2 regions of the Streptomyces sp. NPDC051822 genome follow, and region 2 is predicted to be linked to the other one. Evidence: riboswitches for the same ligand, from Rfam matches in the RefSeq annotation. Region 2 holds a riboswitch; the other holds the start of a gene.
What was found. A riboswitch is a leader RNA that binds a small molecule or an ion and turns the genes downstream of it on or off. The one in region 2 is predicted to bind cobalamin.
Positions count from the first base shown of each region.

Region 1: another riboswitch for cobalamin. It lies ahead of ACIA8N_RS08175 (ribonucleoside-diphosphate reductase subunit alpha); the one in region 2 lies ahead of ACIA8N_RS35490 (ABC transporter substrate-binding protein).

Region 1 covers NZ_JBITBZ010000002.1:507,936-522,338, forward strand. Annotated here, with positions in the region: gene ACIA8N_RS08125 (M50 family metallopeptidase) at 1-278, opposite strand, end outside; gene ACIA8N_RS08130 (SOS response-associated peptidase) at 327-1,142, shown strand; gene ACIA8N_RS08135 (alpha/beta family hydrolase) at 1,215-1,847, shown strand; gene ACIA8N_RS08140 (sigma-70 family RNA polymerase sigma factor) at 2,100-2,756, shown strand; gene rsrA (mycothiol system anti-sigma-R factor) at 2,753-3,076, shown strand; gene ACIA8N_RS08150 (HD-GYP domain-containing protein) at 3,230-4,630, shown strand; gene ACIA8N_RS08155 (HD domain-containing protein) at 4,627-5,886, shown strand; gene ACIA8N_RS08160 (hypothetical protein) at 5,966-6,946, shown strand; gene def (peptide deformylase) at 7,007-7,645, shown strand; gene ACIA8N_RS08170 (ribonucleotide-diphosphate reductase subunit beta) at 7,941-8,957, opposite strand; gene ACIA8N_RS08175 (ribonucleoside-diphosphate reductase subunit alpha) at 8,957-11,338, opposite strand; cobalamin riboswitch at 11,471-11,621, opposite strand; gene ACIA8N_RS08180 (GNAT family N-acetyltransferase) at 11,659-12,159, opposite strand; gene mctP (monocarboxylate uptake permease MctP) at 12,263-13,888, opposite strand; gene ACIA8N_RS08190 (DUF3311 domain-containing protein) at 13,885-14,148, opposite strand; gene ACIA8N_RS08195 (GntR family transcriptional regulator) at 14,342-14,403, opposite strand, start outside.
Region 2 covers NZ_JBITBZ010000019.1:36,427-50,829, reverse strand. Annotated here, with positions in the region: gene ACIA8N_RS35505 (hypothetical protein) at 1-223, opposite strand, end outside; gene ACIA8N_RS35500 (TetR family transcriptional regulator) at 372-968, shown strand; gene ACIA8N_RS35495 (cold-shock protein) at 1,242-1,448, shown strand; cobalamin riboswitch at 1,568-1,693, shown strand; gene ACIA8N_RS35490 (ABC transporter substrate-binding protein) at 1,781-2,860, shown strand; gene ACIA8N_RS35485 (iron chelate uptake ABC transporter family permease subunit) at 2,932-3,951, shown strand; gene ACIA8N_RS35480 (ABC transporter ATP-binding protein) at 3,948-4,796, shown strand; gene ACIA8N_RS35475 (radical SAM protein) at 4,872-6,152, opposite strand; gene ACIA8N_RS35470 (VOC family protein) at 6,378-6,767, shown strand; partial or broken gene ACIA8N_RS35465 (sugar ABC transporter substrate-binding protein) at 6,781-7,053, opposite strand; gene ACIA8N_RS35460 (hypothetical protein) at 7,034-7,255, shown strand; gene ACIA8N_RS35455 (SRPBCC domain-containing protein) at 7,624-8,112, shown strand; gene ACIA8N_RS35450 (hypothetical protein) at 8,117-8,536, opposite strand; gene helR (RNA polymerase recycling motor ATPase HelR) at 8,671-10,839, opposite strand; gene ACIA8N_RS35440 (serine hydrolase domain-containing protein) at 11,007-12,221, opposite strand; gene ACIA8N_RS35435 (GTP-binding protein) at 12,496-13,656, opposite strand; gene rpmF (50S ribosomal protein L32) at 13,663-13,833, opposite strand; gene ACIA8N_RS35425 (type B 50S ribosomal protein L31) at 14,036-14,281, shown strand; gene ACIA8N_RS35420 (GTP-binding protein) at 14,281-14,403, shown strand, end outside.

The DNA of each region.
Region 1 (14,403 bases), on a different contig from region 2:
CCGGCGGCCAGGGTGAGGACCACGCCGAGACCGGTCGGGCGGCCCCGGCTCACGGTCAGTCCGCTGGTGTCCGAGTGCAGCCGGATGGCTTCGAGGCGCCGGCCGGTGGCGAGGGCGATCAGCCCGTGGCCGCCCTCGTGGGCGATGGTGATCGCGTTGCGGGCGAGGAGCCAGACGCGGCGGGGCACGGTGACGGCGAGGGCCGCGACGCCGGTGGCGATCACCAGCCACGCGGCCGGGGCGTCCTGCGGACCGAAGAGGTCCATCGAGAGGTCCATCGTTCGGGCCGCTCCTCGGGGGTCGGGGATCGTGGCAGTCTGGCACGTATGTGCGGACGGTATGCAGCGAGCCGGCGGCCCGAGGACCTCGTCGACGTCTTCGGTGTCCACAAGTGGGAGCCGGAGGAGACTCTGGCCCCCGACTGGAACGTGGCCCCCACCAAAGAGGTCTGGGCCGTTCTGGAGCGTCCTCTGAAAGACGCGGAATCCCCGCGGCCGGTTCGCCAGCTGCGCAGGTTGAAGTGGGGCCTCGTCCCCTCCTGGGCGAAGTCGCCCGAGGGCGCCGCCCGGATGATCAACGCGCGGGCCGAGACCCTGGACGAGAAGCCCTCCTTCAAGAAGGCCTTCACCTCCCGCCGCTGCATCCTGCCCGCCGACGGCTACTACGAATGGGTCACCGGCGCGGGGGAGCGCGAACTGGAGGTCGAGGGGAAGAGGAAGCGGCCCCGCAAGCAGCCGTACTTCGTGACGCCGGCCGACGGCTCGGTCTTCGCGATGGCCGGGCTCTACGAGTTCTGGCGCGACCGGACCCTGCCCGCGGAGCACCCTTCCGCGTGGTGGGTGACCTGCTCGGTGATCACCACCGAGGCGGAGACCGGGCCGCTGGGCGTCGCCCCGGCCGAGGGCCCGCACTCGCTCGCCGACATCCACCCCCGGATGCCGCTGATGCTCACCGAGGACCGCTGGGACGCCTGGCTCGACCCGGCGCGCACCGACCCGGAGGAGCTGCGCGGGTTGCTCGCCGCGCCGCCCGGGGGGCTCATGCGGGCCTATCCGGTGGCGACAGCGGTCAGCAACGTCCGGAACAACGGACCCGAACTTCTCGAGGAACTGGCGGGACCGGAGATCATCACGCTGTTCTGACGGCTCGGGCGGACGCGTCTCCGATGCGCGCGTTTCGGGTGCCTGCGGGGGCAGGATGGGCCCGTGACCGACGTGACACAGTACGAGACCGTTCCCACCGGCGCCGGTGAAGCCCGCGTCACCTGGCGCGAGGCGGACGGGCCGTGGGCCGTGCTCGCCCTCGGCCACGGAGCCGGCGGCGGCGTCGAGGCCCGCGACCTCCAGGCCCTGGCCGGCGCGCTGCCCGCGCACGGCGTGACCGTCGCCCTCGTCGAGCAGCCCTGGCGGGTAGCGGGCAAGAAGGTCGCGCCCGCGCCGAAGACCCTCGACACCGGATGGCGCGGCCTCTGGCCCGCCCTCGCCGGGCCCGGCCTCCCGGTGATCGCGGGCGGCCGCAGCGCGGGCGCCCGGGTCGCCTGCCGTACCGGCCGTGACCTGGGCGCACGCGCCGTCCTCGCCCTGAGCTTCCCGCTGCACCCGCCGGGCAGGCCCGAGAAGTCCCGCGCCGAGGAACTCCTCGGCACCGGGCTCCCGACCCTCGTCGTCCAGGGCGGCAACGACCCCTTCGGACGGCCGGAGGAGTTCCCGGAAGGCCCGTACGAGCTCGTCGGGATCCCGTACGGGGACCACGGCTTCGCCCTGCCCAAGCGGGCGCCCCTCGGCCAGGACGAGGCCCTCGCCGCGCTCGTGGACGGCGTCGTCCGGTGGATCACCGCCCTGCGCTGATCTCCGCCGCCGCACCGGGAATGTGGAGCGGGGGACCACTGTTGTTCCGTGCGTCGGTGTGAGAGCAAGGAAGAGGGAGTCCGTCGCATGGGTTCGACCATCTGCCCGGAGCGTGCGCAGGCCGCTGACCTCGACTGGACAGTGCTGGCCGCGCCCAAGGGCGCCCCGATTCGGGCGGCGGGCGGAGCGGTTCCTCGTCTATCCTCCGAAACGAGCGGGTCCGCCTTCGGGCTCGCCGCCGCGCTGGAGGAGGTGGGTCCGGTCACTGGGACCGACACAGGGACCGACGACGGCCCCGAGGAGACGACCGAGGAGCGCAACGCGCGCTTCGAGCGGGACGCCCTCGGATTCCTCGACCAGATGTACTCGGCCGCGCTGCGCATGACGCGCAACCCCGCGGACGCGGAGGACCTGGTGCAGGAGACCTACGCCAAGGCGTACGGATCCTTCCACCAGTTCCGCGAGGGGACGAACCTGAAGGCGTGGATGTACCGCATCCTCACGAACACCTTCATCAACTCGTACCGCAAGAAGCAGCGTGAGCCCCAGCGCAGCGCCGCCGAGGAGATCGAGGACTGGCAGCTCGCCCGCGCCGAGTCGCACATGTCGACCGGTCTGCGCTCCGCCGAGTCCCAGGCGCTCGACCACCTCCCGGACTCCGACGTGAAGGAAGCGCTCCAGGCGATTCCCGAGGAGTTCCGCATCGCCGTCTATCTCGCCGATGTCGAGGGCTTTGCGTACAAGGAGATCGCGGACATCATGGGGACACCCATCGGTACGGTGATGTCCCGGCTGCACCGGGGCCGCCGCCAGCTGCGCGGCATGCTCGAGGACTACGCCCGCGACCGCGGGCTGGTACCCGCGGGCGCCGGAGAGTCGTCGAACGATCTGAAAGGCTCGGGCTCATGAGCTGCGGAGAGCCGCACGAGACGGATTGCTCAGAGGTCCTGGATCATCTCTACGAGTTCCTCGACAACGAGATGCCCGACAGTGACTGCACGAAGTTCGAGGTGCACTTCGAGGAGTGCTCCCCGTGCCTGGAGAAGTACGGGCTCGAGCAGGCGGTGAAGAAGCTCGTCAAGCGCTGCTGCGGCAGCGACGACGTGCCCACCGACCTGCGGTCCAAGGTGATGGGCCGGATCGACCTGATCCGCTCGGGGCATCTGGTGCCCGAACAGGAGGTCACGGCGATCCTCCCGACGACGCCCACTCCGGCGCCGCAGGAGTAGACGCCGGAAACGCGGAAGCGGGAACGGGGGCCGTCGCGGCACGACACGCGACGGCCCTCTTCGTATATCAGCTTGTATCACCCGATGGTGCGAACCTGCGCCGCAACGCCGCCCCCAGCAGCCCAACTCGCTAGCGTGACAGGCGTGATGGGCGTGAAGGTCATTCCGCGAGCGGCCCGCGTGTACATCGGCTGCGCCCTGCTCGGCGCCGGGGCCTGCGCCCTGCCCGCGCTGCGCCCCGGCGCGGCCACCCCCTGGAGCACGGTCGCGCTCCTCGCCGCCCTGTACGCGCTCTGCGAGCTGCCCGCCCGCTGCCGGCTCCTCGGCCGCGCCCTCGGCGGCTCCGTCCCCATGGGAGCCGGCTCCTTCTTCCCCGTCCTCCTCGCCGCCGCCCTGATCCTGCCGCCCTCCGCCGCCGCGCTCACCGCCCTGCCCGGCAGCCTCCTCGCCCGCGTCGACGAACCACCCGCCGCACCCCGCCGCGCCTGGCGGGCCGCCGCCACGGCCCTCGCCGTCTGGGCCGCCGCCCACACCGCCGGGGCACTCGGCATCGGCGAAGCCCTCGGACACGGTCCCGACGTCCCCGACTTCCCGTACGCCCTGCTCCCCGCCGGCGCCGCCGCGCTCACCTTCTGCCTCGTCCTGACCGCCCTCGACGGCGGCATCAGGGCCGCCGCCGACGGACTGCCCCCACGGGCCGCCTGGCGCGGCCTCCTCGGCCGCGCGCTCGCCCCGCACACCGTGCACGGGCTCGCCGGACTCATGATGGCCGTCCTCTGGCGCAGCGCCCACGGCCCGGTCTCGGCGCTCTTCGTGCTCCTCCCGATGTACATCTCCTGCTGGGTCTTCGCCCAGTACCACCGGGAAAGGGCCGCGCACCAGGCCACCATCCGCGCCCTCGTCCAGGCCGTCGACATCAAGGACCGCTACACCCGCGGCCACAGCGAACGCGTCGGGCACGCCTCCGTCCTGATCGCCCGTGAGCTGGGCATGCCGGAGGACCGCCTCGACGTCGTACGGTTCGCCGGCATCCTCCACGACGTCGGCAAGCTGGGCGTGCCCACCCGCGTCCTCCGCAAGGACGGGCCCCTCACCCCCGAGGAACGCCGGATCATCGAACTGCACCCGGAGTACGGCCACGAGATGGTCCGGGGCATCGGCTTCCTCGGCGACGCGCGGGCCGCGATCCTCCACCACCACGAACGCATGGACGGCAGCGGCTACCCCTACGGCCTGCACGGCGACGAGATCCCCGAATTCGCCCGGGTGGTCGCCGTCGCCGACGCCTTCGACGCCATGACCTCCACCCGCTCCTACAGCCGGGCCCGCCCGGTGCCGACCGCCGTCGCCGAACTGGAGCGGTGCGCGGGCACCCACTTCGACCCCCGGATGGTCGCCGCCCTCGTCAGCGCCCTGGACCGGCACGGCTGGCAGCCCGCCGTCACCGCCGACACCAGCGACACCACCGTCACCGCCGAGGGCCAGGCCCCGTCGGCCGAGCACGTTCCGCCGCCCCGCGAACCCCTGCCCGCCCACCCGAAGGAACACGCGTGAAACCCGGCGCCGCCACCGTCGGCGCCGTCCACGGCGCCGCGCTGCTCCTCAGCCTCACCGGCCTCGGCGCCACCCTCTGGTACGGCGTCGCCGAACCCGGCAACGCCCTCGCCTTCGGCACCCTCGTCGCCCTCGGCGAACTCGCCCGGTGGGGCGCCTCCCCGGACGAGAGGGAACCGGCACCGCTCGCCGCCGCCGGAGCCCTCGCCTACGCCCTGCTCGGAACGAGCGGAGGCACCGCCACCACCCACGGCGTCCTCCAGATCGTCGCCGTCGTCATCGCCGCGGGGCTCGCCGGGATCGTCCCCCACGTCGCCCGGGGCCGCGGACCCGGCCGCGACCACCTCGCCCGCCGCGTCCTCACCGTCGGCTTCGCCGCGCTCTGCTTCCAGCCCCTCTTCAACTCCGGCATCCTCGTCGAGCACCTCGGCCAGGGCCCGCCGTACGCCCTCTTCCTGCTGCTCCTGCTCGTCCTCACCGCCCTCTGCGACGCGGTCCTCGCCGCCCTCCTGCTCCGCGCCCGCACCGGATTCCCGTACGGCCCCCTCCTGCGCGACGAACTCCGCGCCCTCCTCGGCATCGGCTCCGCCGTCTGCGCCACCGGCACCGTCATGGCGCTCGGCGTGGCCGCCGCCGGCCTCTGGGCCCTGCCCGTACTCGCGGTACCGCTCCTCCTCACCCAGGTCTCCTTCCGGCGGTACGCCGCCGTGCGCACCGTCAACCGGCAGACCATCGCCTCCCTCGCCCGTGCCACCGAGATCGCCGGCTGCACCCCGCCCGGCCACGCCCGCCGGGTCGCGGCCCTCAGCGCGGCCGTCGGACGCGAGCTGGGCCTCTCCGGGACCGAGCTGACCGTCCTGGAACACGCGGCCCTCATGCACGACATCGGACAGCTCTCCCTCGTCGACCCGGTCGCGGGCGGCGCCACCGCCCTCCTCCCGTCCCGCGAACAGCGCCGGATCGCCCTCCTGGGCGGCGAGGTCGTCCGCAGGACCGGCGTCCCCGAGGCCGTCGCCCTCGTCGTGGAGCGGCAGGCCGACCCGTACCGCGAGCAGCCGCTGCCCGCCCGGATCGTCCGGGCCGTGAACGCCTACGACGACCTCGCGGGCGGCGAGGGCCCTGTCGCCGCCCTCGACGCCCTGGAGCGGCTCCGGCTCGCCACGGCCCGCGACTTTCACCCGGATGTCGTCGAGTGCCTGGCCAGGGTCCTGGCACGGGGCGGAGCTGCTGGGGTGACCTCGGCCCCCACTGGGTAACCCATGGGTAATGAGCGCGCGTCCGACCGGGCATGGTTGGATGCGAACAAGAGGGTGAAGCGACCGGCAGGCGGGAATCGTGAAGATCTTCGGGAAGGTACGGCATCGGCCCTCCGCCTCGTGGCGGCAGGCCACCGACCGCGCGTTCACGCTGATCGGCGACGGCCGGTACGAGGACGCGGGCGCGCTCCTCACGCGCGCGGCGGACCTGGAACCCTGGCTCTCGGAGTCCTGGTTCAACCTGGCGCTGCTGCACAAGTTCCGGCACGACTGGGAGCAGGCGCGGGCCGCCGGGCTCCGCGCGGTCGCGCTGCTCGACAAGGAGACCGGCGCCCCCGACTGGTGGAACGTCGGCATCGCCGCCACCGCCCTCCAGGACTGGCCGCTGGCACGCCGCGCCTGGCAGGCGTACGGCCTCAAGGTCCCGGGCGCCGCCGCGGGCACCGGCGAGCCCGCCGGGATGGAGCTTGGCAGCGCCGCCGTCCGCCTCTCGCCCGAGGGCGAGGCCGAGGTCGTGTGGGGCCGCAGGCTCGACCCGGCCCGGATCGAGGTCCTCTCCATCCCGCTGCCGTCCTCCGGACGCCGCTGGGGCGAGGTCGTCCTCCACGACGGCGTGCCGAACGGCGAGCGGACCACCACCGCGGGCCCCTCCTACCCGGTCTTCGACGAGATCGAGCTGTGGGCGCCCTCACCCGTACCCACCTGGGTCGTCCTCCTGGAGGCCGCCACCGAGGCCGACCGGGACGCCCTGGAGCAGCTCGCCGCGGAGGCGGGCTTCGCCGCCGAGGACTGGTCGTCCTCCGTGCGGCTGCTCTGCCGTGCCTGCTCCGAGTCGACCATGCCCAGCGCCGAGGGCGAGGGCGAGCACTCCGACCCGCACGACCACAGCGAGCCGGGACACCCCGGGCCGCTCGGCCACCGCTCGCCCGGCGAGCTGTGGGTGCCGGAGCGGGAGTGCGGCCTCGCGGCCCCGGCCGGCCTGGTGCGCGGACTCCTCGACGGCTGGGTGGCGGACAGCCCGGACAGCCGTGAGTGGCGCGATCTGGAAGAGGTCTGCTGACCCTGCCCGTAGGCTGTACGGGATCGTTTACTGGGGTTCCGAGGAAGGCACGCGCCGGACATGACGCAGCAGGACACTGACGAGCAGCTCAACGACGGAAACGACGGATTCGTCGTGGACACCGAGGACTGCGAGGCGCGCGAGCTCGCGTACCGCGAGCGTGGCACGGCCCGCCCGATCACCGTCGTCGGCAACCCCGTGCTCCACCGGGAGTGCAAGGACGTCACCGAGTTCGACGACAAGCTCGCGTCCCTCATCGACGACATGTTCGCCAGCCAGAAGGCCGCCGAGGGCGTGGGCCTGGCCGCCAACCAGATCGGCGTGGACCTCAAGGTCTTCGTCTACGACTGCCCCGACGACGAGGGCGTCCGGCACACCGGCGTCGTGGTCAACCCGGTCCTCCAGGAGCTCCCGGCCGACCGGCGCGTCCTCGACGAGTCCAACGAGGGCTGCCTCTCCGTGCCGACCGCGTACGCCGAGCTGGCCCGCCCCGACTACGCGGAGGTCCACGGCCAGGACGCCCAGGGCAACCCGATCAAGGTGCGCGGCACCGGCTACTTCGCCCGCTGCCTCCAGCACGAGACGGACCACCTGTACGGCTACCTGTACATCGACCGCCTCTCCAAGCGCGACCGCAAGGACGCCCTGCGCCAGATGGAAGAGGGCACCCCGAGGTACGAGACGGTGCCGAACGCCTGATCGCCGTGGACATGGCCGGGCCCCGCTCCTTCACGAAGGAGCGGGGCCCGGCTTTCGTACGACTACTGCCAGCCCATGTCGGCGGCGGCGACGGCGGCCGTCCCGCCGACCAGCAGAACGGTGAAGACGGCCGTCGTGAGCGTGCGAGCGATGCGGGTCATGAGAATCCCCCCAAGGGTGTGTGCCACTGGGACATGCCCCGTGGGTTCGCCCTGCGGCAAGTGCCCACGAGACATGCGACTTTACGGCAGCGCCCGGGCGGACGAACTGGTTCCTCGCCTTCTGATCCGAAAACTCAGAAGTCCTCGTCCAGGTCCACCGAGCCCTCGACCGCCACCTGGTAGGCGGACGGGCGGCGCTCGAAGAAGTTCGTGAGCTCCTGGACGCCCTGGAGCTCCATGAACGCGAACGGGTTCTCCGAGCCGTACACCGGGGGGAAGCCGAGGCGCTGGAGGCGCTGGTCGGCGACGCACTGGAGGTACTCGCGCATCGACTCGGTGTTCATGCCCGGCAGGCCGTCGCCGCACAGGTCGCGGCCGAACTGGAGCTCCGCCTCGACGGCCTCCCGCAGCATGTCGGTGACCTGCTGCTGGAGCGCGTCGTCGAAGAGCTCCGGCTCCTCCTTGCGGACGGTGTCCACGACCTCGAAGGCGAAGTTCATGTGCATCGTCTCGTCGCGGAACACCCAGTTGGTGCCGGTCGCGAGACCGTGCAGCAGGCCGCGGGACCGGAACCAGTAGACGTACGCGAAGGCGCCGTAGAAGAACAGGCCCTCGATGCACGCGGCGAAGCAGATCAGGTTCAGCAGGAAGCGGCGGCGGTCGGCGGCCGTCTCCAGCTTCTCGATCTTCTCGACCGAATCCATCCACTTGAAGCAGAACTGCGCCTTCTCGCGGATGGAGGGGATCTCCTCGACCGCGTCGAACGCGGCGGCGCGGTCGGCCGGGTCGGGCAGATAGGTGTCGAGCAGCGTCAGATAGAACTGGACGTGCACGGCCTCCTCGAACAGCTGGCGCGACAGGTACAGGCGCGCCTCCGGGGAGTTGATGTGCTTGTAGAGCGTCAGGACCAGGTTGTTCGAGACGATCGAGTCGCCCGTCGCGAAGAACGCGACCAGACGGCCGATCATGTGCTGCTCACCGGGCGTGAGCTTGGCGAGGTCGGCGACGTCCGAGTGGAGGTCGACCTCCTCCACGGTCCAGGTGTTCTTGATGGCGTCCCGGTAGCGCTCGTAGAAGTCCGGGTAGCGCATCGGACGCAGGGTCAGCTCGAAGCCCGGGTCGAGGAGGTTCTTGTTGTCGCTGGTGCTCATTACTGGCAGGCCTCGCAGGACTCGGGGTTTTCGAGGGAGCAGGCGAGGGCGTCCGCGTCGGGCGTCGCCTGCTGTACGGGAATGGTGGCGGCGGCCGTCGACGCCTGCGCGGCGCGGGCGATCCGGGTCGCCGGGCGGGAGCGCAGGTAGTACGTCGTCTTCAGACCCTGCTTCCAGGCGTACGCGTACATCGACGACAGCTTGCCGATCGTCGGCGTCTCCAGGAACAGGTTCAGCGACTGCGACTGGTCCAGGAACGGCGTACGGGCGGCGGCCATGTCGATCAGACCGCGCTGCGGGATCTCCCACGCCGTGCGGTACAGCTCGCGCACCTCGGCCGGGACCCAGGTGAAGCCGGCCACGGAGCCGTTGGCGTCGCGCAGCGCCTCACGGGTCTGCGCGTCCCACACGCCGAGCCGCTTCAGCTCGTCGACCAGGTAGGAGTTGACCTGGAGGAACTCGCCGGACAGCGTCTCGCGCTTGAACAGGTTGGAGACCTGCGGCTCGATGCACTCGTAGACGCCCGCGATCGAGGCGATCGTCGCCGTCGGCGCGATGGCGAGGAGCAGGGAGTTGCGCATGCCGGTCGACGCGATGCGGGCGCGCAGCGCCGCCCACCGCTCCGGCCAGTTCAGCTCGACGTCGTAGTGGTCGGGGTGCAGGACACCACGGGCCGTACGGGTCTTGTCCCAGGCCGGCAGCGGGCCGCTGCGCTCGGCGAGGTCGGCGGAGGCCTCGTAGGCCGCCAGCATGATGCGCTCGGCGATCTTCGTCGACAGGGCGCGGGCCTCCGCCGAGTCGAACGGCAGCTTCAGCTGGAAGAAGACGTCCTGGAGGCCCATGGCGCCCAGGCCGACCGGCCGCCAGCGGGCGTTGGAGCGGCCCGCCTGCTCGGTCGGGTAGAAGTTGATGTCGACGACCCGGTCGAGGAAGGTGACGGCCGTGCCGACGGTGGCGTCGAGCCGCTCCCAGTCGATGTCCTGGGTCGAGGCGTCCACGAACGAGCCGAGGTTGACCGAGCCGAGGTTGCAGACGGCCGTCTCGCCGTCGTTCGTGACCTCGATGATCTCGGTGCAGAGGTTCGAGGAGTGGACGACCGTGCCGGGCTCGGCGGTCTGGTTGGCCGTCCGGTTCGAGGCGTCCTTGAAGGTCATCCAGCCGTTGCCGGTCTGGGCCAGGGTCCGCATCATCCGGCCGTAGAGGTCACGGGCCGGCATGGTCTTGCGGGCCAGGCCCTTCGCCTCGGCGGCGCGGTAGGCGGCGTCGAACTCCTCGCCCCACAGGTCGACGAGCTCGGGCACGTCGGCGGGGGAGAACAGCGACCAGTCGGCGTCCGCGTTGACCCGGCGCATGAACTCGTCCGGGATCCAGTGCGCCAGATTCAGGTTGTGCGTACGGCGCTGGTCCTCGCCCGTGTTGTCGCGGAGCTCCAGGAACTCCTCGATGTCCGCGTGCCAGGTCTCCAGGTAGACGGCGGCGGCGCCCTTGCGGCGGCCGCCCTGGTTCACGGCGGCGACGGAGGCGTCGAGGGTCTTCAGGAACGGCACGATGCCGTTGGAGTGCCCGTTGGTGCCGCGGATCAGCGAACCGCGGGCGCGGATGCGGGAGTACGAGAGGCCGATGCCGCCCGCGTGCTTCGAGAGGCGCGCCACCTGGTGGTAGCGGTCGTAGATGGAGTCCAGCTCGTCCTGCGGGGAGTCGAGCAGGTAGCAGGAGGACATCTGCGGGTGGCGGGTGCCGGAGTTGAAGAGCGTGGGGGAGGAGGGGAGGTAGTCCAGACGGCTCATGAGGCCGTACAGGGCCGCCACCTCGTCGAGCGCGCGGACGCTCTCGTCCTCGGCCAGGCCGCAGGCCACGCGCAGCATGAAGTGCTGCGGCGTCTCGATGACCTTGCGGGTGATCGGGTGGCGCAGCAGATAGCGCGAGTAGAGGGTGCGCAGACCGAAGTAGCCGAAGCGGTCGTCGCCCGCCGGGTCGATCGTCGCGTCGAGCCGGGCCGCGTGCAGGGCGACGAACTCGGCGGTGCGGTCGGCGATCAGGCCCTCGCGGTGACCTGTGGCGACGGAGGCGGAGAAGGAGACCGCGCCCTGGCCGGCCGCCTCGTCGGCGATAGTGACCGTCAGGAGCCGGGCGGCGAGCCGGGAGTACGCGGGGTCCTCGGCGATCAGGCCGGCGGCCGCCTCGGTGGCCAGCTCGCGCAGCTCCGCCTCGTCCGACGCGGCGCTGCGGCCGCGGAGCGCGGCGGCGGCGACCTTGCCGGGGTCGGTGTCGGGGAGATCGGCGGTGAGGTCGGTCAGGGTCCGCAGCAGTACGGTCCCGGGGCCGTCGCTCTCGACCGCGGAAACCTCGGCGGAAGCCGGATCGGCGGGCGCGATGGTCACGTGGGGGCTCTCCCTCGCTCGGCTCGGGGCCGCGGCGGGGGAAGGCGGGCAGGCGGGCATCCGTAACGCCGGACGCGACGCTTCCACCGGCCCACTCCGCGAGGCCCGGACGTCAGTGGCACCCGGAACGGACGGACCGGGTGCGCTGTCGGCAGGTCCTCGGACTCACGTCGTACGAAACTCGTCGTATCCGTACGAAGCACACCGTTGCGGGACAGTTCCGGATTCGCGCCGGATTCCCCTGCGTCGACAGCGAGGTCGAGCATACATGTGGGGGGCGCCGCTCTTGGCGCCCCCCACATGTTGTGTCGCCCGGCGACTCAGAACTCCAGCGCGTAAGTCCTGAGTGTGTGGTCGGGGATGGGCTCCCAGTCGCGGTGCGGGGTGCGGACGAAGCCGAGGCGCTCGTATATCCGGTGCGCCGAGACCATCTTCGCGTCCGTGGAGAGCACGAGGCGCGCGCACCCGGGGAGGGCCCGTGCGCGCTCCACGCACGCCCGTACGAGGGCTTCTCCGACGCCCCTGCCGCGGGCGTCGGGGGTGACCGCGAGCATCCGGAACTCGGCCTCGCCGGCGACCGCGATGTCCGCCCAGGGGGTGCCCCCGGTGGCGAAGGTCACCCCGCCGATGAGGTGCCCGTCGGCCTCCTCGGCGACGAGCACCTCGGCCTCGCGCGCCCGGCGTGCCGTGTCCCTGAGCACCTCCAGATAGAAGTCCTCCGCCCCGTACTTCAGCAGCCCGTCGTTCAGATAGGTCCCTGCGGTCAGCTCGCCGAGCGCCTCGTACTCCTCGGGCCGTACCGCCCTGATCGTGAAGTCCATGAGGGCAGTGTGCCTCCGACCGGCCGCCGGCTCCCAGAACGGCGAAGGCCGTCCTGCCCCCGGAGGGAGGCGGGACGGCCTTCGTCAGGTCGTGGGCGGGCGGTCAGTGGGTGTCGGCGCCGAGCTTCGGCATCTCGGTCTGCACGCCCTTGTCGCCGGCGTCCGCCGTGTAGTCCGAAGGGGAGGTCTCGTCGACGCCCTCGGGGGCCTTGACGGCCTTGAGGACGAAGGTGAGGACGACCGTGACGACGAGGTTCAGGACGAAGGCGGTGAGACCGATGTAGCCGATCTCGCCGATGCCCGGGATCTCGGTGGAGTGGCCGCCGAAGTGCTTCTGGGTCGGGCTGGCGACGCCGTACGCGGCGACCGTGCCGTAGATCATGCCGACGGCCCAGCCGGCGAGCAGCGCCCAGCGGTGCATCCAGCGGGTGAACAGGCCGCCGACGAGGGCGGGGAAGGTCTGCAGGATCCAGATGCCGCCGAGCAGCTGGAAGTTGATCGCTACCGTCTTGTCCATGGTGAGGACGAAGGCGAGCGCGCCGACCTTCACGAGGAGCGAGACCAGCTTGGAGACCTTCGTCTCCTGCGCCGGGGTGGCGTCCTTCTTGATGAAGTCCTTGTAGATGTTGCGGGTGAAGAGGTTGGCCGCGGCGATCGACATGATCGCGGCGGGCACGAGCGCGCCGATGCCGATCGCGGCGAACGCGACGCCCGCGAACCAGTCCGGGAACATCGTCTCGAAGAGCTGCGGGATGGCGAGCTGTCCGTTCTTCACCTGGATCCCGGCGGCGATCGCCATGAAGCCGAGCAGCGCGAGCAGGCCCAGCATCAGCGAGTACAGCGGCAGGATCGTGGTGTTGCGGCGGATGACCTCACGGCTCCGGGACGACAGGGTCGCCGTGATGGAGTGCGGGTACATGAACAGCGCGAGCGCCGAGCCGAGCGCGAGCGTCGCGTACGTCCACTGGCCGGCGTCACCGGGCACGAGCGAGCCGCGCGGCTTTCCGGTCGCCTCGTTGGTCTGCGCGTACGCCTCGCCCGCCTTGGAGAAGATCTCGTCGAAGCCGCCCAGCTTGATCGGGATGTAGATGATCGCCACCACGATGACGATGTAGATCAGCGTGTCCTTGACGAAGGCGATGAGCGCGGGAGCGCGCAGACCCGAGGAGTACGTGTACGCCGCGAGGACGCCGAAGGCGATGAGCAGCGGCAGGTCCTTGATGAACCAGTGGGTGTCCTCGCCGCCGCCGACGCCCATCACGTCCAGGACGGCCTGGATGCCGACGAGCTGGAGCGCGATGTACGGCATGGTGGCGAGGATGCCGGTGACCGCCACCGCGAGGGAGAGGCCCTTGGAGCCGAAGCGGCCGCGTACGAAGTCGGAGGTGGTGACGTATCCGTGCTTGTGCGAGACCGACCAGAGGCGGGGCAGGAACGTGAAGATCAGCGGGTAGACCAGGATCGTGTACGGCACGGCGAAGAAGCCGGCCGCGCCCGCCGTGTAGATGAGCGCCGGGACGGCGACGAAGGTGTACGCGGTGTAGAGGTCGCCGCCGAGCAGGAACCAGGTCACCCAGGTGCCGAACGACCGGCCGCCCAGGCCCCATTCGTCGAGGCTGTTCTCGTTCTCGGCCCTGCGCCAGCGCGAGGCGAGGAAGCCCATGACCGTGACGGCCAGGAAGAAGAAGATGAAGACGGCGAGTGCGACGCCGTTCACGCCGTCCTTCATCGCGCGTCACCTCCCTTGCGGGCGCGCTGGTCCAGCTGCCACAGCTTGTACGCGACCATGGTGAGCGCGGTGGAGATCAGCACCCAGAGCATCTGGTACCAGTAGAAGAACGGAATGCCTGCGAAGAGCGGCTCGGTCTTCGCGTAGGAGCTCACCCAGAGCATCGCCACGAACGGCGCGAACAGGCAGAGTGCGATAACCACCCGCAGGGGCGTGATGGTCCCTTGATTCCCTTGATTCCCTTGTGTCACTTCTGGCATCGTGCCTCGTCCCCTCGCTGATCACCTTGGTAATGGTGGGGAAATCTAGGGGACGCTTCAGCTCCGCGGAACCCCCGCCCGTATAACGGATGTGATTGCCATACGGAAGTTCCGGAAATGCGAAACGAGGGGGCCGCCGAATTCTCGGCGACCCCCTCGTCCGGTGTGCGGATCCGCTCAGCCGCGGACCCGCTCAGCCGTTGGGGCGCTTCAGACGCGCCACGAACTTGTACCGGTCGCCGCGGTAGACGGACC
Region 2 (14,403 bases):
GCTTCCGCTGCTCCTCGCGCCCGAGACCCGACCCCTGCCGTTTGGCGGTGCTCCCGTCCTCGTCCTCCATGGCGGCCTTCGACCGGTCAAGCGTCGCCTCCTCCGCCTGGCGCCGCGCCTCCGTGTCGCCGCTCTCACCCTCGGCGTGGGACGGGGTCGTCCGCGGGGGCGGCTCGTGCGAGTGCTCCCGGTCGCTGTTGTGACGCCTGCCGTGGTGGCTCATGGCTCTCTCCCTCACACCGCGCGTGTACGCCCCGGCCCTCGGGGCGACACAAGTGCCGCTGCCCGGGTGTGACCGGCTGAAACGGGGGGTCGACGGGCCTGAAGTGTCCATGCTCCGGACAGCGCCCCGTGGATAAAGTAGGGACACGATGACACGTTTTCGCGAGAGTGTTCGATCCCTGTTGCGCCAGCAGGTGCTCGACGCCGCCTACCGCCTCGTCGCCGCCGAGGGCTGGGGCGTGCTGCGCATGACCGTTATCGCGCGGGCCGCCGGTATCAGCCGACAGACCCTCTACAACGAGTTCGGCTCGAAGGAGGCCATCGGCAGCGCCCTGGTCCAGCGCGAGCTGGAAGGCTTCCTGATCGGCATCCAGCGAGAACTGGACGCACACCGGGGTGACTTGGAGAAGGCGGCCGCCGCCGGGGTCGGCTACACGCTCCGGCAGGCGGTGGAGAATCCGCTCATCAAGAGCGTGCTGCTCGCCGCGCGGGGCGGCGAGGACGACCTCCTCGCCTACCTGACCACCCGCCCGGAACCCGTCTTCGGTACGGCGATGGCGATGCTCGACGCGTACGCCGTCGAGGCCTGGCCCGACGTGGAGGAGGAGTCGCGCGGACTCGCGGTCGAGACGATCGTGCGGCTCACCGTCAGTCACATCGTGCAGCCGGTGGACTCGCCGGAGGAGTCGGCGCGGCGCATCGCCCGGATCACGGCGAGGATCGCGTACCCGGGCGGCGGGGGCTGAGCAGCGGGGCCGGCCCCTCTGGCTCTCTGGCTCCCTGAGGGTAGGGCGAGGCCCGATGTCGGACACGGGGGATCTCCGGCACCGGGCCTCTGTTGAATATTGTACGAGACTCTGCCCGTGCTCCGTGCACGCGGCCGTCCCGGCGGGCCGGGGCCCTTCCCGTAACGGGCGAAGAGCGGGCCGGTGGGGTAGAAGTCCCCTGAGACGCGGACGCGGCCCGACGGGCACGGTTCCCCCCTCGGCCGCGTCGCCGGTGACGACGAGGAGGCCGCCGTGGAAGGCAGAAGCAAAGGGTTCGTGCAGTCCTTCAACCGTGCCGGCGGGTACGGATTCGTCCTTCCCGTGGGCTCCGAGGAACAGGTCTACTTCAGCGCCGTGGACATCGAGGGGGAGGAGCGCTCGCTCTCCGAAGGGCAGCAGGTCTCCTTCGTCCTCGTCCTCGGCGACGGCCGCTTCGAGGCGAAGGAACTGCGCGTCTGACGCGCCACGCGGCACGGCCGCGCCACCGGCGGCGCCCCCGGGCGGGGGACACCGCCGGTGGTACTGTGCCGAAGCCAGTCGCACCTTTGTACGCACCCGAACGGGTGTGTGCACGGGTCAGGGAATCCGGTGCGAAACCGGAACTGACGCGCAGCGGTGAGGGCGACGGGCGGAGCATCGGCCACTGGGCGGCACGACGGGCCCGGGAAGGCGCTCCGTCCGGCTGACCCCGAGTCCGAAGACCTGCTGGCGGCCCCGGCGGCACGCTGCCGTACGGGGAGCACCGTTACGACAGGCTCCGCGTATGAGCCGTGGCCGCAGAGGAAGTTCCCGTGCCGCTCGCACACCCCGCCCGCTCCGCCGTGCTGTTCCTGGCCGGCGCCCTGCTCCTGACCGCGACCGGCTGCGGCGGCGGATCCGCCGCCCCGGGCGCGAAGAACCCGCCCGCGAAGCCCGCGAAGAACCAGGCCGGAGGCGTCGGGCAGGGGTACCCCGTGACCTTCGACGACAACTGCGGCCGCCGGGTCACCGTCGACCGGTCCCCGCGGCGGGCCGTCGCCCTCGACCAGGGAGCGGCCGAGATCCTGCTCTCCCTCGGCCTCGCCGACCGGATGGTGGGCACCGCCACCTGGACGGACCCGGTCCTGGCGGGCCTGGAGAAGGAGAACGCGAAGGTACCGCGCCTCGCCGACCGCTACCCCTCCTTCGAGAAGGTGCTCGACACCGAACCCGACTTCGCCGCCGCCTCCTTCGCGTACACCCTCGGCAAGGGAGGGGTCGCCGACCGCGAGCGGTTCGAGAAGCTCGGCGTCCCCACCTACCTCTCGCCCACCGACTGCGTCGGCAAGGACAACAGCGGCGACGGCGACGGCGTCCGCACCCGGCCGCTGACCATGGACACGGTGTACGGCGAGATCCGCGACCTGGCCCGGGTGTTCGACGTCCCCGAGCGCGGCGAGCGGCTCGTCGGACAGCTCAAGTCCCGCGTCACGAAGGCCACCTCGGGCGGCGACTTCACGGACGCCACGGTCCTCTACTGGTTCTCCGACGCGCAGTCGCCCTACATGGCGGGCTGTTGCGGCGCCCCCGGCATCGTCACCAACGCCCTCGGCGCGAAGAACGTCTTCGACGACACGCGCGCGGAGTGGCCCCAGGTCAACTGGGAGACCGTCGCCGACCGCGACCCCGACGTCCTCGTCATCGGCGACCTGACCCGCCGCTCGCAGTCCGCCGAGAGCGCCGCCAAGAAGATCGAGTTCCTGGAGTCCGACCCGGTCACCCGGAACATGACGGCGGTACGGAAGAAGCGGTACGTCCTGCTCAGCGGCCAGGCGATGAACCCCACGATCCGTACCGTCGAGGGCATCGAGAAGGTGGCGGCGGCCCTCCGCGCGTACGGTCTCGAGAAGTGACGGCGTCCGTTTCGGGCAAGGCCGCTTCGGGCAAGGCCGCTTCGGGCAAGGCCGTTTCGGACGGGACCGCCGTGCGCGCGGGGGTCACGGCGCCGCTGTGGACCGCGGCCGGTCTCGCCGTCCTGGCGGTGTCGGTGGCCGTGGCGATCACCATCGGGCCTGCGGACATCGGCGTCGGTGACGTGTGGTCCGTGGTCGCCGCCCACATCGGCGGCGAGACCGCCGAGGTCTCGCCGATCCGGGACGGCATCGTGTGGGACCTGCGGCTGCCCCGCACCCTCCTCGCCGCCGTCTGCGGCGCGGGGCTCGCGGTCTGCGGGGCGGTCATGCAGTCGCTGCTGCGCAACCCGCTCGCCGACCCCTTCGTCCTCGGGGTCTCCTCCGGGGCCTCGACCGGCGCGGTCGCGGTCGTCGTCCTGGGCGTCGGCGGGGGCGTGCTCTCCGTCACCGGAGGGGCGTTCATCGGGGCGGTGTGCTCCTTCGCGCTCGTCCTCCTCCTGAGCCACACCCTCGGCGGCTCCACGGACCGTGTGGTCCTCTCGGGCGTCGCCGCGATGCAGCTCTTCTCCGCCCTCACCTCCTTCGTCGTGATGACGGCGGCGGACGCCGAGACCACCCGCGGGGTGCTCTTCTGGCTGCTCGGCTCGCTGGGCGGGGCCGACTGGGGGGACGTCGCGGTGTGCGGAGCGGTGCTCGCGGTGTCCCTGCTGATCTGCGGCGGGTACGCGAGGACCCTCGACGCGTTCGCGTTCGGCGAGGAGGCCGCCGCGTCCCTCGGCGTCGCCGTCGCCAGGACCCGGCTCGTCCTGCTGTGCGTCACCGCCCTCCTGACGGCCGCCCTGGTCTCCGCCGCCGGGGCGATCGGCTTCGTCGGACTCGTCCTGCCGCACGCGGCACGGGCCCTGGCCGGGCCGGGGCACGCCCGGCTGCTGCCCGTCACCGCCGTGACGGGGGCGGTGTTCCTCGTTTGGGCCGACACACTCGCGCGGACGGTCCTCGACCCCCAGGAGGTGCCGGTGGGCGTGGTGACCTCGCTGATCGGCGTACCGGCGTTCGTCCTCGTCCTGTACCGCACCAGGAGCAGCCGATGAGCGCGCACACGGAGACGGGCGCGGATGCGGGCACGGACACGGGCAGGGGCGCCCGCGCCGGGCTCCGCGCCGACCGCGTCTCGCGCACGGCGGGCGGCACCCTCGTCCTCGACGGCGTCAGCCTCACCCTCGCGCCAGGGACCGTCACCGGCCTCCTCGGGCCCAACGGCTCGGGGAAGTCGACCCTCCTGCGCCTCCTCGCGGGCGTCCTCGCCCCGGGCTCGGGCGTCGTCACCCTCGACGGCGACCCGCTCGGCGCACTCGGCCGCCGCACGGTCGCCCGGCGCCTCGCCACCGTCGAGCAGCAGGCCGACACCCAGACCGATCTGTCCGTCGCCGACGTCGTACGCCTCGGCCGCGTCCCGCACCGCAGGGCCTGGGCACCCCTCTCGGCCGCCGACGAGACCGCCGTCCGCTCGGCCCTCGCCCGCACCGGGCTCACCGACCGGGCCCGGCAGTCCTGGCGCACCCTCTCCGGCGGCGAACGCCAGCGCGTCCAGATCGCCCGCGCCCTCGCCCAGGAGCCGCGCGAGCTGCTCCTCGACGAACCCACCAACCACCTCGACATCCAGCACCAGCTGGACCTCCTTTCGCTCGTCGCCGAGCTGCGCCTCACCGCCGTCGTGGCGCTGCACGACCTGAACCTGGCGGCGATGTACTGCGACCGGCTCGTGGTCCTGGCACAAGGCCGCGTGGTGGCCGCCGGCGCTCCGGGCGAGGTCCTCACCGAGGAGCTGATCGCCGAGGTCTACCGGGTCCGGTCGGCGGTGACCCGGCCGGAACCGGGCGGACCTCCGCACATCCGCTTCCTGGGTACGGTGCCGGGCCCGCCCGCCGGGGAGTGAGACGGAACCGGCGCCCATGAGTGAGGGCCGGTACCCCCACAGGGGTACCGGCCCTCACTCATGACCCGGCCGAGGTCACTCGCCCGGCGCCGGCGACAGCGCGTCCATGAACGAGCTGACCGAGAACACCGCCCGCCCCGGACCGGCGGGCCCGTACCCGGGCGGCGCGGTCAGCCCGTGCTCCTCCAGCGTCGCCGTGTACGCCTCCAGGAGACGCAGGTGGTACTCCAGCGGAGCGCCGTCCGGGTTCTCGCGCCCCAGCGGGGTCGTCGGCTCCGGGCACCAGGTGGTGAAGCGGGGAGTGATCCCGCGCGACATGAAGAAACGCAGCCCCTCCCGGGTGGAGGCGATCGCCTCGTCCACGGTCAGGAAGCCGGAGGGACGGGCCATCTCGACACCCGCGACGAAGTTCGGGATGACGTTGCGCGGCCCGAAGACCTCAGCCGAGTCCAGGATCCGGCGGTGCCACTCGTCCCGGCCGATGTAGCGCTCCTTGCCGGGGCAGTACAGCTCGAAGAGCCGGCGGTCCCACACCTCGTAGTTGGGGTGGTAGATCCGGATGCCGTAGTCGTGGAAGCGTTGCACGTCCTCCTTCGGCAGGGCCTGGGCGACGACCTTGCCGATCCAGCGGCCGGGGAAGCGCTCCTCGATCGCGCGCGCGTACTGCCCGTAGAAGTCCGCCTCGTCCTTACCGCCGACCTGGGACGTGACCGCCCCGCCGGTCAGGGTGTACGCGGTCGACGTACGGGCCGTGTCGTGCCGGTCGATGATCTCCAGGGCCTCCAGGACCTCGTCCACCGGCTTCACCCCGGTGTACGGACGCCCCGCCGCCTTGTGCTGGCGCCAGTTGTGGTTGATGTCGCAGTACTGGCACTCCTCCTTGGCGCCGAAGTACTGGCACACCCGGAAGACCGTCAGGTAGATCAGATAGCCCCACTGGATCGTCGGCGCGACCTCCATCACCGACTTGCCGTTCGAGAGCGGGTGCCGGTAGTACTCCGGCATCGGCGGCAGACCGACATCGGCGATCCGCACCCCGTCGAGGAACAGCGCGAGCGCCCCGTCGGCGTCCGGCGCCACCCGGTACGGCGAGGAGGGGTTGACCCGCACCGACACCACCGTGCGGCGCAGACCGTACGGACCGCCGGTCAGCACGATCTCCTCCGGCGGGCGGTTCAGCGCCGCCTCGCCCAGCTCCGGCAGCGTGCGGTGGTCGAAGGAGAAGATGAAGTACGACTTCGGCTTCACCTCGCCCCCCTCGTTGCCGCTCAGCGCGGCCGGGTCGAAGGCGAGCCCGCCGCGCAGCAGGTCCTCCTTGAACACGGCCTCCGGAGGGATCCCGGGGAAGCGCTCCATGAGGGATTCCACGACAGCGGTACGGGTCGGGACAGCGCTGGACACAGGCGATCTCCAGTGGTGAGAGACGACGGAGCCGACACCGTCACGCTACGCGCGCGTGCTCCGGTCGCGACGACCGGGACCCCGGCGCGGCGGGTCCCGGCGCGTCCCGCCGCCGCGAGCGGGCAGGGATGCTAGAAGTTCCACGATCCGAACACCCGAACCACCCGCCGGAGAGCACCCATGAGGATCAACCTGGCCAGCCTCCTCGTCGACGACCAGGAGAGGGCCCTGCGCTTCTACACCGACGTGCTGGGCTTCGTGAAGAAGACGGAGGTCCCCCTCGGCGAGTACCGCTGGCTGACGGTCGTGTCGCCCGAGCACCCCGACGGCGTCGAACTCGTCCTGGAGCCCGACACCGCCGTCCCCGCCGCCCAGACGTACAAGAAGGCGCTGGTCGAGGCCGGCATCCCGCTCACGTCCTTCGCCGTGGACGACGTGCGCGCCGAGTACGAGCGGCTGCGCGGACTCGGCGTCCGCTTCACCCGGGAGCCCGTGGACATGGGCCCCGTCACCGTCGCCATCCTGGACGACACCTGCGGCAACCTGATCCAGATCGCCCAGTACGCGTAGGGCCGGCTTCCTGTTACTTGTTGACGGTGAAGCCCTGCTCGTTGCCGTACGTGACGCTCGCCTCCTGCCACGCCTTCAGGCCCTCGGAGAGCTTGGTCGGTGAGACGTACGCCTTGCCGACGGTGTCGTTGAAGACCGAGTTCGCGTACACCTGGTACGGCAGGTAGGACCAGTCGGCGCGGGTGGCGGGGAAGGCGCCCGCTGCGACCCGGCTGCTCGCGCCGGCGCCGGTGGTGGCGAACTCGGTGAAGGCGTAGGCCAGTTCCTTGTTCTTGGCGGCCCTCGGCGGCTGCGCCCTGCGCGGCGGCAAGGGCGGAATCGGCGGCACGCTCCTCGCCGTCGCGCTCCTCGGCTGTCTGGAGAACGGCCTCACCGTCCAGGGCATCAACTCCTTCCGGCAGAACGTCGCCCAGGGCGTCCTGCTGGTGGTCGCGGTCGTCGTCCAGCAGCGCCGCAACGGCGAACGGGCGGTCGGCCTGCCCGACTGACCGCGGCGTCGCCACCCGTGCCCACCGGCGGTCCCGCCGGCTCAAGGTGCCTGCGGGCGCGTCTCTGGTTACGCTGCGCAAAGAGGGGACCGAGCGGTTCCGGACAGGGCCGTGGACCGGGATGTGCCGGGGGCCGCCGGGCGGCCGTCCCCGGGCGAGTGAAGCGAGAAGCCCTGATGACGAACCCTCCAGACCCCCTGAACCCTCCGGACCCCCTGACTCCTCCGGACCCCTCGGTCCCTCCGGACCCCTTGATTCCTCAGGGGCCCGCGCTCCCTCCCGTCCCTCCCGTTCCCCCGACCCCTCTGGTCCCTCCGGCCTCGACGGTGCCCCCGCCCCCTCCCGTCTCCCCGGTCCTTCCGACTCCCATGGACACGGTCACCCTGGAACGGCACATCGCCGCCCGCCCGGAGACGGTCTTCGGCCTGCTCTCCGACCGTGGGAAGTGGCTGTCCTGGATGGGCGTCGACGGCACGTTCTCCTTCGAGCCGGGCGGCTCCTACCGCACCCGGGTCACCGGCGCCGCCGTCGCGTCCGGCCGTTTCATCACCGTCGACCCGCCCGGACGGGTCGTCTTCAGCTGGGGATGGGAGCCGGACCCCACGGCCGCCGCACCCGGCTCCGGTACCTGGGAGTCGGGGCCGACGCCTGTGGCGCCCGGCTCCAGCACGGTCGAGATCACCCTGCGTGCCGAGCCGGAGGGCACGCTCCTCCGGCTGATCCACAGCGGCCTCCCCTCGACGGAGGCCTGTGAGGAACACGCCGAGGGCTGGCAGCACTACGTCGACCGCCTCGCCTCCCGCGCCGAGGGCACCGACCCCGGCGCGGACCCCTGGACGGGACGGCCCGGCCGCTGACGTGTCAGGCGCCCACGGCCACCGGGGCCCGGCCGGGGGAGCCGGTGCCGAGTTCGCGGGCGTGCCGGAGCCCGAGGCGCAGGTAGGCGGCGAGGTCGGCGCGGGGCGCCTTGCGGACGAGGTGGCGGATGGCCTGCATGGCCTCCCAGGCCGAGGTGTGCGCCAGGGACTTGCCCCAGCTGTCGCCGAGACCGTCCCAGAGGTACGCGCTGAACCCGAGCTGGAGCGCCCCGGCCCGGCGCCGCTCCTCCTCGTGCGCGTCCAGGGCTCGTACGAAGAATCGTTCCGCCTCCACGGGGGGAAGCGCGGAACGGATGATGCGCAGGTAGGGCGCGACGAGCGACGCGACCTCGGGGCACTCCCCACCGGGAACGCCCGGGTCGCCGAGAACGGATGCCGTGGTGGGCTCGCATGTGTGAGTCATGAACCCATCGATACGTCATCTCATCGCAGGATCGGCCGTGGCGCGCCCACGCACCCCACCGGTTCGCCCCACGGAGCCAGGCCCGGCCGCCCCTTCGGGCCCGGGCCCGAAGGGGCGGCCGCGTCGCGAACTCGTCAGGAGCCGGTGAGGACGACGAGCTGCCGGGTCGCGCGGGTCATCGCGACATAGCGGTCGACCGCTCCCTCGATCCCCTCGCCGAAGGCGTCCGGGTCGACGAGGACGACGAGGTCGAACTCCAGGCCCTTCGACAGCGACGGGGTCAGCGACCGGACGCGGGACGTCGGCCGGAACCCGGGGGCGCCGATGACGCACGCGGTCCCGTCGGCGTTGGCGGCGAGCCAGTCGTCGAGGACCGTGTCGAGCTCCGTCACGGATCCGTGGACGACCGGGATGCCGGCGGCGCGGACGGACGTCGGCACGTTGGCGTCGGGGAGCGCCGCCCTGATGGCCGGCTCGGCCTCCGCCATGACCTCCTCCGGCGTCCGGTAGTTGATGCTCAGGGACGCCACGGTGATCCGGTCGAGTCCGACCCGTTCGAGCCGCTCCTCCCATGACTCCGTGAACCCGTTCCTGGCCTGGGCGCGGTCCCCGACGACGGTGAAGCTGCGGGACGGGCAGCGCTGCAGCAGCATCTGCCATTCCGCGTCCGTCAGTTCCTGCGCCTCGTCCACGACGATGTGCGCGAACGGCCCGGCGAGCAGGTCCGGTTCGGTGCCCGGCAGCGCGGCCTCGTCGACCAGGCTGTCCTTCAGGTCCTGGCCGCGGAGCATCGTCACCGCGCCCTCGCCGTCGTCGTCCGCCGCGAGCACGTTGTCGATGACGTCGGCCATGCGCGCGCGTTCGGCGGCGACCGTGGCCCGCTGCCGGCGCATGCGCCGTGCCGCCTCCGGGTCGCCGAGCCGCTGCCGCGCCGCGTCCAGGAGCGGCAGGTCGGACACCGTCCAGGCCTGGGCGTCCGCCCGCTGGAGCCTGTGGACGTCCTCGCGGTCGAGCCAGGGAGCGCACTTGCGCAGGTAGGCGGGGACCGACCAGAGGTCCCCGACGAGGTCGGCGGCCTCAAGGAGCGGCCAGGCGCCGTGCAGGGCCCCGGCCAGCTCCTCGTCCTGCCGCAGCGCCCCGCGGACCGCGTCCTCCGGGACCTCGCCGTCGAGCTTGGCCAGGAGGATCGTGCCCAGCTCGTCCCAGATCTGCTCCCGCGCCTCGTTGTGCGGGGTACCGGCCTCCGGCGCATCGAAGGCCTCGGCCCAGTCGTCGGCGGTCAGCCGGATGTCGGCCCAGTCGGTCGAGACCGTCACCCCCCGGGCCGGCGGCTCCTCGTAGAACCTGACGGCCGCCTCGATCGCCCGCACCAGGTCCGCGGACGACTTCAGGCGGGCCACCTCCGGGTCGCGCTCGGCGGACGCCTTCGCGCCCTCCGCGACGAGGTCCCGCACGGTGCAGGTCTGCACGCCCTCCTCGCCGAGGCTGGGGAGCACGTCGGCGACGTACGCCAGGTAGGGCTGGTGCGGGCCGACGAACAGGACGCCGCCCCTGCGGTGACCGAGGCGCGGGTCCGCGTAGAGGAGGTGCGCGGAGCGGTGCAGCGCGACGACCGTCTTTCCCGTACCGGGGCCGCCGTCGACGACGAGCGTGCCGCGCGAGCCCGCCCGGATGACGGCGTCCTGGTCGGCCTGGATGGTGGAGAGCACGTCGCGCATCCGCGGGGACCGGCTGCCGCCGAGGCTGGCGATGAACGCGGACTGGTCGTCGAGGGCCGCGTGCTCCTCCAGGCCGTCGGCGGTGAAGACCTCGTCCCAGTAGTCGCTGATCCGGCCGGCGGTCCAGCGGTACCTGCGGCGGCTCGCGAGCCCCATCGGGCGGGCGTGGGTGGCCGCGAAGAACGGCTCGGCCGCGGGGGAGCGCCAGTCGACGAGGAGCCGGTGCCCCGTGCTGTCGGTGAGGCCGAGGCGTCCCACGTACACGGGCTCGCTGCCGTCCTCGCCGACGACGCGTCCGAGGCACAGGTCCAGGCCGAAGCGGCGCAGGGTGCGCAGGCGGCCGGTCAGCCGGTGGATCTCCGCGTCCCGGTCCATCGCCTCCCGGCCGGCGCCGCCGGGCGCCCTGCGCGTCGCGTCCAGCCGCTCGGAGAGCTCCGCGACCGACTCGTCGAGGCTCTTCGCGATGGCCGCGAAGTGCTGCTCGTCACCGGCGATCAGCGCCGGGTCGGCCTTGGGGGAGAGGCGGTCGGGAAGGTCGAAGGCGCTGGTGCCGTACGACTGGTCCACCGACGAAAGCACACGCACGGGATGGGGCTCCCATTTCTGCAGGGGATGGCTGAGATCAGCGATTCTGCGGTACCACCGGGGCCTTGCCGCAAGCCCCCCTGTGCGCTATAAGTTAAGAGTGGCAAGAGGTGATTACTCCCCTTGCCACTCTTCGTTTCACCTTCTGTGCGCCGCCTTCGGTGCGATCAGTGCGGCACCACCGCGCCCGCGTAGACGTTCTCCGGCGTGACGATCGTGGTGATCGCCCGGGCGAGCAGGGTGGACGGCTCCTGGCCCTCGTGGAGCGAGTCCGTGTTGATCATGACGACCATGGTGGCCTTCTTCGACGGCAGGTAGACCGTCACCGTCTCGTACCCCGGGATGGAGCCGTTGTGCCCGATCCACCCGTTGGTCTCGAAGATGCCGAGACCGTAGCGGGTGCCGGGGAAGGTGGTCGGCAGCGTCTTGAGCCGCTCCGCCTGGGTCTCGGGGCTGAGCAGTTCGCCGGTGGCGACGACCTTCGCCCAGCGCCGCAGGTCGTGCAGGTTCGAGATCATCGCACCGGCCGCCCACGCCCAGCTCGGGTTCCAGTCCGTGGCGTCGGCGACCGCACCGCTCAGCGTCTGGTCCGTGTAGCCGCGCGCGTGCGGCTCGGGGAACTCGGCACCCTGGGGGAAGAGCGTGTGGTGCAGCCCGGCCGGCCGGAGGACCCGCCGGTGGATGAAGTCGGCGAGCCGGTGGCCGCTGACCTTCTCGACCACCAGGCCGAGCAGGACGAGGTTGGTGTTGGAGTACTCGAACTTCTGGCCCGGCTCGAAGGTGTTCTTGTGCTTGAAGCCGTACGCGAGCAGTTCGTGCGGGGTGTACGGGCGCTGCGGGTCGCTCAGCAGGTCCTGCACGAAGCCGGGGTCGGAGGTGTACGGGAACAGACCGCTGCGCATCTCGGCCAGATGGCGCAGGGTGATCCGGTGGCCGTTCGGCACGTGGCGGACGTACTTCGAGATCGGTTCGTCGAGGCGCACCCGGCCGTCGTCCACGAGTTCAAGGAGTGCGGTGACCGTGAACGTCTTGGTCTCGCTGCCGATCCGGACGAAGCTGTCGGCGAACATCGGCTGCCGGGTGGCGGTGTCGGCGACCCCGGTCGCACGGACGTAGCTGCCCTTGCCCGGCATCCAGAGTCCGACGACGACACCAGGGATGCCCGCCTGCTTGCGGACGTCCTCGATCGACTTGTCCAGCCGGGCGGTCAGCTCGGGGCCGAGACCGCCCGGCGGGCAGTCGTCCTCACCGTGCAGGACGGCGCTCGCGGCGGATGCGGGAGCGGCGTGTACGGGAGTGGCGGGGGTGGCCGCCATCGGGGCGAGCACGGACGCCACGAGCAGCGTCGCGGCGAACAGCCGGCGGTGGGAGGTACGTCGCATCGGGGGATGCCTCTTCCGGGTCACGGGTCTCGGACGGCCATTCACCACCGGCACCCACGGCCGAGGGCCCGCCGTCCCGCCCGCGGACCGGCGAGTCCACTCGTTCGGCGCCACTCGTGTCACCGGGGCGGCCCTCCGGTACCGGACCGGTCGATGCGGACCGGTCGATCCGAACCGGTCGATCCGAGCCGGTCGATGCGGTGCGCCTCGCTCACCTCGCTGATGACGGTCGCCGGGCCGCGCAGTGCGCCGGGGCCCCGGGTGGCGTCTGCCCTCAGGCCGCCTGCTCGTGCTCGCAGGCGTCCTCGATGCCGTACGTCTCCCACGCGGGGAAGGCGTCGTCGGCGGGTACGGGCTCGCCCGGTGCGAGGAGGCAGGCGTCCAGAGCCGCGCGCAGGGCGTCGGCGCGCAGTCCCGTGCCGATGAAGACCAGCTCCTGCCCCTGTGCGGTCTCCGGGCCGCGGGCCCCCGAGGGCTCGAACCGGGCGACGGCGCCGGCCTGCGACCACAGTCCGGTGACCCGGGGCCGCGTGGCCAGCCAGAAGAAGCCCTTGGAGCGCAGCACGCGCCCGTAGGTTCCGCTGTCCATCCCCTTGGTGACGAAGGTCCACAGCCGGCCCGGGTGGAACGGCAGCCCGGAGCGGTACACCAGCGAGGAGATGCCGTACTCCTCGGTCTCCGGCACGTGGTCGCCGTTCAGCTCCTTGACCCAGCCGGGGGCCTGTTGGGCCCGCTCGACGTCGAACAGGCCGGTGCCCATGACCTGTTCGAGCGGCACGCGTCCGCGCACGGCGGGAACGACACGCGCCTCCGGATTGAGCCGGGAGAGGGTGGCGCGGAGCCGACGGGCCTCGTCAGGACCGACCAGGTCGAGCTTGTTCAGGACGATGACGTCCGCGAACTCGACCTGTTCCACCAGGAGATCGCTGACCGTGCGCTCGTCGTCCTCGTAGGGGGCGAGGCCGAGCTCGGCGAGCTCGTCGCCGGCGTCCAGCTCCGGCAGGAAGTTCGCGGCGTCCACGACGGTCACCATCGTGTCGAGGCGGGCGAGGTCGCCGAGGGTGGCCCCGTCGTCCCGGGGGAAGGAGAAGGTGGCGGCCACCGGCATGGGTTCCGAGATGCCGCTGGACTCGATGAGGAGATGGTCGAAGCGGCCCTCGCGGGCCAGCCGGTCGACCTCCTCCAGGAGGTCGTCGCGGAGGGTGCAGCAGATGCACCCGTTGGTCATCTCGACCAGTCGCTCCTCGGTACGGGACAGGGCGGCCTCACCGCCGCGCACGAGCGCCGCGTCGATGTTGACCTCGCTCATGTCATTGACGATGACCGCGACGCGCAGTCCTTCGCGGTTGCCGAGGACGTGGTTGAGGAGGGTGGTCTTCCCCGCGCCGAGGAATCCGGACAGGACGGTGACGGGGAGTCGCTCGGTGGGCGTCATGGGGGCTCAGCCCTCCGGGTGGAGCAGGCCGCGCTCGTACGCCTTCACCAGGCGCTGCGGCACCTGGTACACCGACCCGTCCACGGTGACGGGTACGAGCTGGGGGGTGCTCGCCTTCCACTGGGCGCGGCGGTGGCGGGTGTTGCTGCGGGACATCTTCCGCTTCGGGACGGCCATCAGGGATCTCCTAGGGGTCTGGGGGGAGGAGGAGCACGGCGAGGCTATATGAAAATGGATCCCATTATCAATCTGGCCGATGCGCCCCTTCCGCCCCAGGGGCCCCCGTCTTGGTAATGAAAACCATTGCCATATACTCCTCTCGTGGCACGCCGCGGAGCGCTGCCCCCACCCCCCCGCCCGACCACCGAAAGGCCCCGCAATGAAGCCCGGCATCCACCCCGCCTACGGGCCCGTCGTCTTCCGCGACTCCGCCTCCGGCACCGCGTTCCTCACCCGCTCCACCATGACCAGCGACAAGAGCATCGACTGGGAGGACGGCAACACCTACCCGCTCGTCGACGTGGAGATCTCCTCCGCGAGCCACCCCTTCTACACGGGCACCGCCCGCGTCCTCGACACCGCCGGCCGCGTCGAACGCTTCGAGCGCCGCTACGGAGCCCGCTGATGGAGCACGAAGGCAAGCTCCCCGTGGTGATCGTCGCCGGCATGCACGCCGACGCGCGGCGGGAGGTCGTCGAGCGCCTCCTGCACACCGTCCAGGGCAGCGTGGCACTGCACCACGACCTG